Glaciimonas sp. CA11.2: one gene and its partner. The protein of the gene in region 2 interacts with the protein of the main gene of each other region in a pairwise test. Links are inferred from orthologs where the notes say so. Each region holds a gene or a part of one and is shown on either strand. Other genes may lie near its edges.

What was found.
Region 1: the proteins of gyrB (region 2) and gyrA interact in binary tests that used the Escherichia coli proteins (3 or more experiments, as listed by UniProt). The link is inferred for Glaciimonas sp. CA11.2 from one-to-one orthologs.

Annotation. Positions count from the first base shown.
Region 1 is NZ_JAVIWL010000001.1:2,544,705-2,548,518, reverse strand. The notes cover bases 191-3,416. They hold gyrA (DNA gyrase subunit A), read right to left. Parts: upstream 3,103-3,416; coding sequence 391-3,102; downstream 191-390. Other genes in these bases: serC (3-phosphoserine/phosphohydroxythreonine transaminase), read right to left, coding at 191-202. In the rest of the region: more of serC, read right to left, coding at 1-190; RGU75_RS11015 (OmpA family protein), read left to right, coding at 3,573-3,814. UniProt on the Escherichia coli protein: A type II topoisomerase that negatively supercoils closed circular double-stranded (ds) DNA in an ATP-dependent manner to maintain chromosomes in an underwound state.
Region 2 is NZ_JAVIWL010000001.1:1,783,149-1,789,479, reverse strand. Bases 3,271-6,331 are described here. They hold gyrB (DNA topoisomerase (ATP-hydrolyzing) subunit B), read right to left. Parts: upstream 6,013-6,331; coding sequence 3,529-6,012; downstream 3,271-3,528. Other genes in these bases: dnaN (DNA polymerase III subunit beta), read right to left, coding at 6,242-6,331. Outside these bases: RGU75_RS07670 (cytochrome b/b6 domain-containing protein), read left to right, coding at 1-427; RGU75_RS07665 (molybdopterin-dependent oxidoreductase), read left to right, coding at 427-1,185; yghU (glutathione-dependent disulfide-bond oxidoreductase), read right to left, coding at 1,221-2,096; RGU75_RS23950 (hypothetical protein), read right to left, coding at 2,200-2,475; RGU75_RS07655 (hypothetical protein), read right to left, coding at 2,489-2,683. UniProt on the Escherichia coli protein: DNA gyrase negatively supercoils closed circular double-stranded DNA in an ATP-dependent manner to maintain chromosomes in an underwound state.

The DNA.
Region 1 (3,814 bases), 760 kb from region 2 along the record:
TTTTATAGTTATCAGGAACGGCCAGCAGTTCGCGAAAATCGCGTTGCGCGGCGTTCAGTATCGACATAAATTCGCTGCCGCGATGACTCATTTCCATGACCGACATGCCGCTACCGTGCCAATCCAACATTTCTGCAGCAGCTTGTTGTAGCACTTCTTTAGGCAATACAGCAGGACCAGCAGAAAAATTATAAATAGGCATGTTGACACTCGGCAAGGGAAGCTGGGGACAGCGAGATTTTGAAAAATTTAATAAACTGCAGAAGAAGTACAAGCAACCGAAGAGGTATCTTCACCACGCACACCACCGTGATGATCCAACTCTCCCAAACAACAATCCGGTCAAGTAAGAGAAGCATTCTCCTGATTGACCGGATTTTCTAACGAAAATTACGCAGGATCGGCAGGACCGCTTTCATCGCTGTCACCAGCAACATTATCACCTGCAACGTCAGGAGCAGAAGGTGCTTGCGCTTCCGGCGAACCATCAGCTGTTGCGCCTTCTTCCGTAATACTCTCTTCAACGTCACTTTCCATTACCCGCTGCAAACCGCTCAGCTTAGTGCCGTCTTCGACTGCGATCAGGGTAACGCCTTGCGTCGCGCGTCCCATTTCACGAATCTCAGCAACCCGCGTGCGGATTAGTACGCCACCGGTTGTGATCAGAATGATTTCATCGCTAGGCTCAACCAGCGTAGCGGCAACAACTTTACCGTTGCGCTCGCTAGTCTGAATCGCGATCATTCCCTTGGTTCCACGACCATGACGCGTGTACTCAGTAATCGGAGTACGTTTGCCGTAACCGTTTTCCGTCGCGGTCAAGACCGATTGTTGTTCGTTTTCAGCAACCAGCAAGGCGATAACTTGTTGTCCATCTTCCAGATTCATACCGCGCACACCACGGGCGGTACGACCCATCGGGCGCACATCATTTTCGTCAAAACGCACTGCTTTGCCGGAGTCCGAGAACAACATGACATCGTGTTGACCGTCAGTCAGCGCTGCGCCAATCAAGAAATCGCCCTCGTCCAGATCCACCGCAATAATTCCTGCTTTACGCGGATTGCTAAAGTCGGATAGCGGCGTCTTTTTGACTGTGCCAAGGCTAGTCGACATAAAAATGTAACGATCTTCCGGGAAAGTCCGGTTATCGCCCGACAACGGCAATACAACAGTGATTTTTTCACCATCTTGCAACGGGAACATATTTACAATCGGCTTGCCGCGTGAATTGCGCGAACCTTGTGGCACTTCCCAAATTTTCAGCCAATACAAACGACCACGGTTACTAAAGCATAAGATGTAATCGTGCGTATTGCCGACGAACAACTGATCAATCCAGTCATCCTCTTTGGTTGCCATTGCCTGCTTGCCGCGGCCGCCACGCTTTTGCGCGCGATACTCAGAAACCGGTTGTGATTTCATGTAACCGGTGTGCGACAACGTCACCACCATATCTTGCGGCGTGATCAGATCTTCAGTGCCGAGATCAGTTGGATTCAACTCAATCTGCGAACGACGCTCGTCTTTGTTACCAATGCCGTATTCATTTTTGGCTGCGTTCATTTCGTCAGTAATGATGACGGTAACGCGCTCTGGATTCGCCAAAATATCGAGTAAGTCAGCGATAGTAATCATCACATCTTTGTACTCGTTGACGATCTTGTCTTGCTCCAGGCCAGTCAGACGTTGCAAACGCATTTGCAGAATTTCTTGCGCCTGATCGTCCGACAGCTTATACAAGCCATCAGTTTGAATACCGTAATGCACAGGTAAATTTTCGGGACGGAATGCGTTAATACCAGCCGTATTTTCTGCACCGGTCCGTTGCAACATATCGCGCACTACCGATGAATCCCATGAGCGCTCCATCAAGCCAGCTTTCGCCACTGGTGGCGTCGGCGCTGCCTTGATGATAGCGATGAAATCATCGATGTTGGCTAATGCGACTGCCAAACCTTCCAATACATGGCCACGCTCACGGGCCTTACGCAACTCAAAAACGGTACGGCGCGTGACCACTTCGCGACGATGCGAGAGAAAGCATTCCAGCATTTGCTTCAGGTTCAGAAGTTTCGGCTGACCATCAACCAGCGCCACCATGTTCATGCCAAACGTGTCTTGCAACTGCGTTTGCTTGTACAGGTTATTAAGTACGACTTCAGCGACTTCACCGCGCTTGAGTTCGATCACGACGCGCATACCTGACTTGTCGGACTCATCACGCAGGTCAGAAATACCTTCGAGCTTTTTGTCGCGGACCAATTCAGCGATGCGTTCCAGCAACGCCTTCTTGTTAACCTGATACGGCAGCTCGTCGACGATGATCGCAGTCCTGCCTTCGCGACCGTATTCTTCAAAGTGCGTCTTGGCACGCATTACCACGCGGCCACGGCCTGTGCGATAACCATCGCGCACGCCAGTAACGCCGTAAATAATTCCGGCGGTCGGAAAGTCCGGTGCTGGAATAATTTCGATCAGTTCATCAATGGTCACACCGGGATTGCGCAATACATGCAGCGCACCGTTGATGACTTCGGTAATGTTGTGCGGCGGAATATTGGTCGCCATACCTACGGCAATACCAGACGAACCATTGATCAACAGGTTGGGAATCCGCGTCGGCAATACCGATGGTTCTTTTTCCTTGCCATCATAGTTAGGGACGAAATCAACAGTATCTTTATCGATATCTGCCAAAATTTCGCTGGCTATTTTGTCTAGTCGGCACTCGGTGTAACGCATCGCAGCAGCGCCATCACCGTCGATGGAACCGAAGTTACCTTGCCCATCAACCAGCATATAGCGCAGGGAAAAGCTCTGGGCCATACGCACCAGGGTGTCGTAAATCGATTGATCGCCATGCGGGTGATATTTACCCATGACTTCACCGACCACACGCGCACATTTCACGTAGGGACGGTTCCAGACATTATTCATTTCATGCATGGCAAACAAAACCCGACGATGCACCGGCTTGAGGCCGTCGCGTACATCGGGCAGCGCACGCCCAACGATGACGCTCATAGCGTAATCGAGGTAGCTCTTGCGCATTTCGTCTTCGAGGGAAATCGGTATTGTTTCTTTAGCGAATTGATCCATTAGCGAGTCGGCGAGTCTTTACTTAGGTTGATAGATCACGGATAAAAGCTGACCATGGTCTGGCATTCCTTTTTAATAACTATCGGGTGACTTTGATGGATTCACTAAGAATCATCAAGTTCAGCCGGGAATGCAGCCAAAGGTTCACATTAAGACGCGTGATTTTAGCACGTGACGCTCGCTGTTCGGCTTTTCCCAAAGTCAGCAGTTAGACATAACACGCTAAATGGATGTATTGCCCACAATAAATATGCTTAAATGCAACCCATCAAAATCATCACGCCCATCAAATTAATCATCATGTCCGCTTATTTTTGGTATCACCCTCAGCACCACCATCTTTTCACTTTTTAGTAGCTACCTTTAGGTCGGCGTTTGCGCCAAGTCTCATTTCGTTCCATTGAGCGCAGAACACCGTTACCAAAGTCCGAAACAATGTCACAACCGCCATTTCGCTCAGGAACATATTTATGCGTCAAGTATTCGCGCTTAGTCTATTAATAGGCGCCACCTCTCATTTTGCGCCAACCATTGCGTTTGCCCAGAGCGCCGACATTCAAGTGCCTCCTTCAGGTAACGCTTATCTTCAGGACAACCGCGGTCCCATCGCACGTAGCCAATTTGGCCTTTGCTGGCGCTCTGGATATTGGGACGATCAAGCCGCCATGACCGGCTGTGATGGACAACTCGCACCGCCCATTATGAAAGCAAC
Region 2 (6,331 bases):
GAACGGCCTGATCTATCTTGGCTACGGCCTGCTCGCTGGTCATTTCCGCCGTCATTTCCTGCCGCTACGATTCAGTGCCCTGCTGCGCGATGTAAAAGATGCGTTGACCTTAAAGCTGGCGCATCAGCCAGGCGTCTATAACACCGTGCAACGTCTAATGTATATCGGCGTGTTGCTGCTTGGCGTGCTGGTGGTAGCGTCCGGTTTATCGATCTGGAAACCGGTGCAGTTGGATGGTCTGGTCGACCTATTCGGCGGCTATGACATTGCACGCCGCGTGCACTTCATCGCCATGGCCGGTATCGTCGGCTTCGTGGTGGTGCATCTGGCGCTGGTGCTGATCGTGCCGAGCACGCTGCTGCCCATGCTAACCGGACGGGCACCCCGCCACTCCAGCAAAAAACTTATCAAGCAGGAGCAGCAATGATGAGCGAGAAAAAAAACAAACTGCTGAAAAACAGTGAGCTACAACCTGAACTGGTGCAACTGCAGCGCCGCCTGTTCCTGCGTTCGGGTTTGTCACTGGGCGCGTTATCGCTACTAAGCGGCTGCAACCTGCAGGATGGCGATCAGGTCGACAAGGTATTGTGGGCAATGTCACGCTGGAATGATCGTGTGCAAAGTATGTTGTTTCGCGCCAATCATCTGGCGCAAACCTATCCGGCCAGCATGATCACCAAGCCGTTTCCATTCAATGCTTTTTATGACGCAGATTCCGCACCGGAGATCGATGGTGATACCTATAAGCTGGAAGTCTCTGGACTAGTGCGTAACAAGGACAACTGGAACCTGGCGCAATTAAGGGCATTACCACAGGAGTCGCAGATCACGCGCCATATTTGCATCGAAGGCTGGAGCGCCATCGGCCAGTGGGGCGGCGTGCCGTTTCGCACTTTCCTGGCCCATATCGGTGCTGATACGACGGCAAAATATGTCGGCTTTAAATGTGCCGACCGCTACTACTCCAGCATCGACATGGCAACCGCATTGCATCCGCAAACTTTGCTGGCATTAGATTTTGGCACTTCACCGCTACCAACCGAGTATGGCTATCCGTTAAAACTGCGGGTGCCGACCAAACTCGGCTTCAAGAACCCCAAGCACATTGCAGCGATCTTCGTCACCAACGAGTATCCCGGCGGCTATTGGGAAGACCAGGGGTACAACTGGTACAGCGGTTCTTAGCCTGTCACCATCGTACCAGTTCAGCGAGACTTGCCCTAGGTGGAAGGGGCAAGCTTGTCTTCAGTGCGGAGGTCGAAATCGCTGGCGTCATGACGCTCGAGTAGTTGGTCGGAGGGTTCGCCCCACGCGCGGTTAACCTTGCGTCCGCGCACGACAGCTGGACGCAATGCAATCTCATCGGCCCAGCGCAATACATGCTTGTACGCATGCACGCTGAGGAACTCACCGGCCTCGTAAAGTTGACCTTTGACCAGCGCGCCGTACCATGGCCATACCGCCATATCAGCGATCGTATAGTCGTCGCCCGTCAGGAAGCGGTGCTCTGACAGTTGGCGATCCAACACATCAAGCTGACGTTTCACTTCCATCGCGTAGCGGTTGATAGGGTACTCGAACTTTTCAGGTGCGTAAGCATAAAAATGACCAAAGCCTCCGCCTAAAAAAGGCGCACTGCCCATTTGCCAGAATAGCCAGGACAAGCATTCGGCCCGCGCCGCGCCGCTGCTGGGCAGGAAGGCACCAAACTTCTCGGCCAGATACTGAAGAATGGCGCCGGACTCAAACACCCGCACCGGTGTTTCACCACTGTGATCCATCAGGGCCGGGATCTTGGAGTTGGGGTTAGCCCCAACAAATCCACTGCCGAACTGATCACCATCATTGATACGAATCAGCCAGGCGTCGTATTCCGCACCGGCGTGGCCCAAGGCCAGCAACTCTTCAAGCATGATCGTCACCTTGACGCCATTGGGTGTGGCGAGCGAATAAAGCTGCAACGGATGGCGTCCCACTGACAGGTCCTTGTCGTGCGTGGCACCAGCGACAGGGCGGTTGATGCTGGCAAACTTGCCGCCGCTTTCCTGATCCCAGGACCAAACTTTGGGTGGGATGTATAAATTTGCATTGCTCATTAGATAGCCTTTATAAGATCGCGCAGTTGGGGCGCGGAATACTGTTTAGTGTACCCGGTAAGTGAAGGTGCCTCCCGAAGTGATCGATTCGTTGAGCTATGACTCATTCGAGCGAATATCGCGGTAGTGGGTTGGACTGCGTATTCTTTCGGTGCGAACGCGGGATCTTCAAAATATTTAACGATACGCTAAAAATCTTCGTCGGATCAGCGCCCTGAGCGTGGTCAAAGGAACAGAGATCGACGGCGGCGATCTTGTCATTTAAGTCTAGCCGCGCCAACCCGAGTTTCTCGCCACGATTGTCATAAACTAACTTGACCGTGGCACCATCCTCTTCACTGCGCTTGAAGTCGTATCGCGAAACATAGTCACCAAAAATACGCTTGGTTAATTCATCGTGTTTGAATAATGGCGTACCAGCGGAAACTCACCGGCACGCCATCCCGTATTAACTTGTAAAATGCCTGATTATGCCGCAGCAACGTGCGCGAAAAATCGTGGTGAGAGAGCTTAGTAACCGCCTCATTAATCGCATCGGGCGGCAGTTGTGGATTGAGCCTGGTCAGCGCCGTTCGCAGGTCACGCACAAACACTATCCCAGCCGAGCACTTTTTGCAGATGGTCGGCAAAGGTGGCTTGCACCAGACGGTCCTCGCTGTTGATGTCTGTGTAGGCCATCAGCTTCTTTCTATTGGACAAACTATCGAATCATAAAGGACACAGTACGGCCATGTCCTTTATAAAAGTGTCATGTTATCAGTAGATTGCAAGAGGTAGAGCAGCATAGAAAAGTTAGCGCAAGGAAATTAATCGCTCGTATATCCTTTAGATCCTTCGATATTTGATTGATATCGGCGCCAGCGGCGCTCACCCTGATGAGTCACTTGCCTAGCGTCCGTTAAAACGTCTAACGCACATTTAACTGTCTTTGCTGAGATTTCAGCGCCAATACGTCTGTTTATATCCGCAAATGGGCCATTACATTGGAGAAGAAATCCTGGAACGCGTCTCCATTAGATTTTCGAAGTTTTAATTCGAGCGCGATACGCCAGTGGTAGCGCTATTCCGCTGATATTGGTTCAGTCTGTTCCATAAGCGCAATGTTGGTTCGGGTGGATTCGTATTTGGTACCGCGCACATTTCCTGAGATGACTGCGGCCCCCAAGGCAAAAAAGCGGCTTGACCGTCACATCTATCATGGTATGCCAAACTCATTCGGCGGAGCTTAATTTCGCTCTTCTGTGGCAAATCCAAGGTGCCAAACTACCGCAAACGGTCACTCACTCGAATCACGGGAACCTATCAGACTCCAAAAGTGGAAAAACCAACCTGTTGGGTTGGTTTTTCCACTTTTTACGATTTTCTCACTATCTGTGTCACTACTATTTCACTTACTTGGCACAAATTTCACTTTCCGTGTCACCCGACAACATCAAACGTCAATATTCCCAGCCTGCAAAGCATTCATCTCAATAAACGCACGACGTGGTTCCACGTCATCGCCCATCAACGTCATAAAGATTTGATCGGCGGCAATCGCGTCGTCGATCTGGACTTTTAGCAAGCGGCGTACGGTTGGGTCCATGGTGGTTTCCCATAGTTGGCTTGGGTTCATTTCGCCCAGCCCTTTATAGCGCTGCTTGCTGACGCCGCGCTCGGCTTCGTCGCGCAGCCATGCCATGGCTTGATGGAAGTCGGTGATGGCGAATTCTTTGACTTTTTCGCCGGTTCCGCGACGGACCATTGCGGCCGGGCCAATGAGGCCTTTGAATGTGGCAGCGGCGTTGCATAGAACTTTGTAGTCCGAACTGGCGACAAAATCGCTATCGATGATGCTGGCTTTGACATTGCCGTGATACATGCGCTGGATACGTAACTGATGTTTTTCTGTTAGCTCGTCGGACCTGACGACGACTGTGACCGCAGGATCGCCGATTTCTTTGGTGAGCGCCTGCGCTGAAATTTCAGCATTTTCTACGGTGTCGAGTTGGAGCGTGACGCCGGTCATGATGGCGGTCAGGGCCGCACCGTCAATGGCGCGGGTCAGGCGCGTGATGATGGCGTTGGCGGTGTTGTATTGACGGACCAATTCTGTCAGGGCTGGGCCGCTGATTGGATCGGTGCCGGTACTTGGAATCAACGATGCATCGTTTAAGGCGACTTGCATCATGTACTGGACTTCTTCAACGTCATCTTTCAGATAACGTTCGTCTTTGCCGTGCTTGACCTTGTACAACGGCGGTTGCGCGATGTAGATGTGACCGCGCTCGACCAGTTGTGGCATTTGCCGATAGAACAATGTCAGCAGCAAGGTACGGATGTGGGCGCCATCGACGTCCGCATCGGTCATGATAATGATGCGGTGATAACGCAGTTTGTCGGCGTTGAATTCGTCTGGTCCGATACTCGTGCCTAAGGTGGCGATCAGGGTGGTGATCTGTTCAGACGAAAGCATTTTTTCGAAGCGTGCTTTTTCGACGTTCAGGACTTTACCGCGCAATGGCAGAATCGCTTGAAATTTACGGTCGCGGCCTTGCTTGGCTGATCCGCCCGCTGAGTCACCCTCGACGATATAAAGTTCGCAGAGTGCTGGATCTTTTTCCTGGCAATCGGCCAGTTTGGATGACAAGCCGAGTCCGTCCATGACGCCTTTACGACGTGTCAGTTCACGCGCTTTACGCGCAGCATCACGCGCGCGAGCGGCTTCGACAATTTTGCCGCAAATAATTTTGGCGTCGTTTGGTTTTTCTTGCAAATAGTCGTTGAGTGTTCTGGCGACGATTTCTTCTACAGGCAAACGGACTTCGCTGGAGACCAGTTTATCTTTGGTTTGCGAGCTGAATTTTGGCTCTGGCACCTTGACCGATAAGACGCAAGTTAAGCCTTCGCGCATATCGTCGCCGCTGGTTTCAACTTTGGCGCGTTTGGCGAAATCGTGTTCTTCGATATACTTGTTGAGCACGCGCGTCATTGCTGCGCGTAATCCGGTCAAATGGGTTCCGCCATCGCGTTGCGGAATGTTATTGGTGAAGCATAAGACTTGCTCGTTGTAGGCGTCGTTCCATTGCATGGAAACATCGACTGTTACGCCCTCTTTTTCGCCGGTTGCCTGAAAAATCGTTGGATGTAATACGCTCTTGTTTTTATTGATGTATTCCACAAAACCACGCGTACCACCTTCGAAGGCAAAGAGTTCTTCCTTACCGGAACGTTGGTCGGTTAACTTGATGCGTACGCCATTATTCAAGAACGATAATTCGCGGATACGCTTGGCTAGAATTTCATAGTGAAATTCAACGTGCGTGAAAATTTCTTCGTCGGCCCAAAAGTGAACTTCGGTGCCACGTTTGTCGGTGTCGCCAATGACTTTGATCGGCGATACGATCATGCCATTGATGGTTTCGATTTCACGATCTTGTGGGACGCCACGGACAAACTCCATGTAATGCACTTTGCCATCGCGACGAATCGTGAGCTTCAATAGCTTCGATAAACCGTTGACGCAAGAGACACCCACGCCATGTAAACCGCCAGAAACTTTGTAAGAGTTCTGATCGAATTTGCCACCCGCGTGTAACTCGGTCATGACGATCTCTGCGGCGCTGCGCTTAGGCTCGTGCTTGTCGTCAAACTTGATGCCGGTTGGTACGCCACGACCATTGTCGGTGACGGAAATCGAATTATCAGAGTGAATCGTGACGTTGATTTCGGTGCAATGACCGGCTAACGATTCATCAATCGAGTTATCTAATACCTCAAATACCAGATGATGCAAGCCGGTGCCGTCTGAAGTGTCGCCGATGTACATCCCCGGACGTTTTCGTACTGCTTCCAGACCTTCGAGGATCTGAATTGAGGACGCGCCGTACGTATCTGGTACCGGCTGATTGGTGTTGTCTTGTGGGATTGATGACATGGCTACCTTCTGAATAGACTGCTACAAAAACGTGAATCCAAGCGGAAATCCGCAACGTGCAGATTTCTTAAATGTGGCAAAGGGGCCGAAGCCCCAACGTCACGATGGCATTACTTTGACGATTTTTTGCGACCCGATATAACTTGCGATGCGACTTGTGATATGACGCGATATCGCATCATTTCACATAATGCTAAGTGGCACGACGCCACAATATCCTTTGCAGACACTAAATCCGCATTGGCATCACGACATACTTAAAATCAACATTTTCCGGGACAGTGATCAGCGCGGATGAATTAGCGTCACCGAGGGCAAT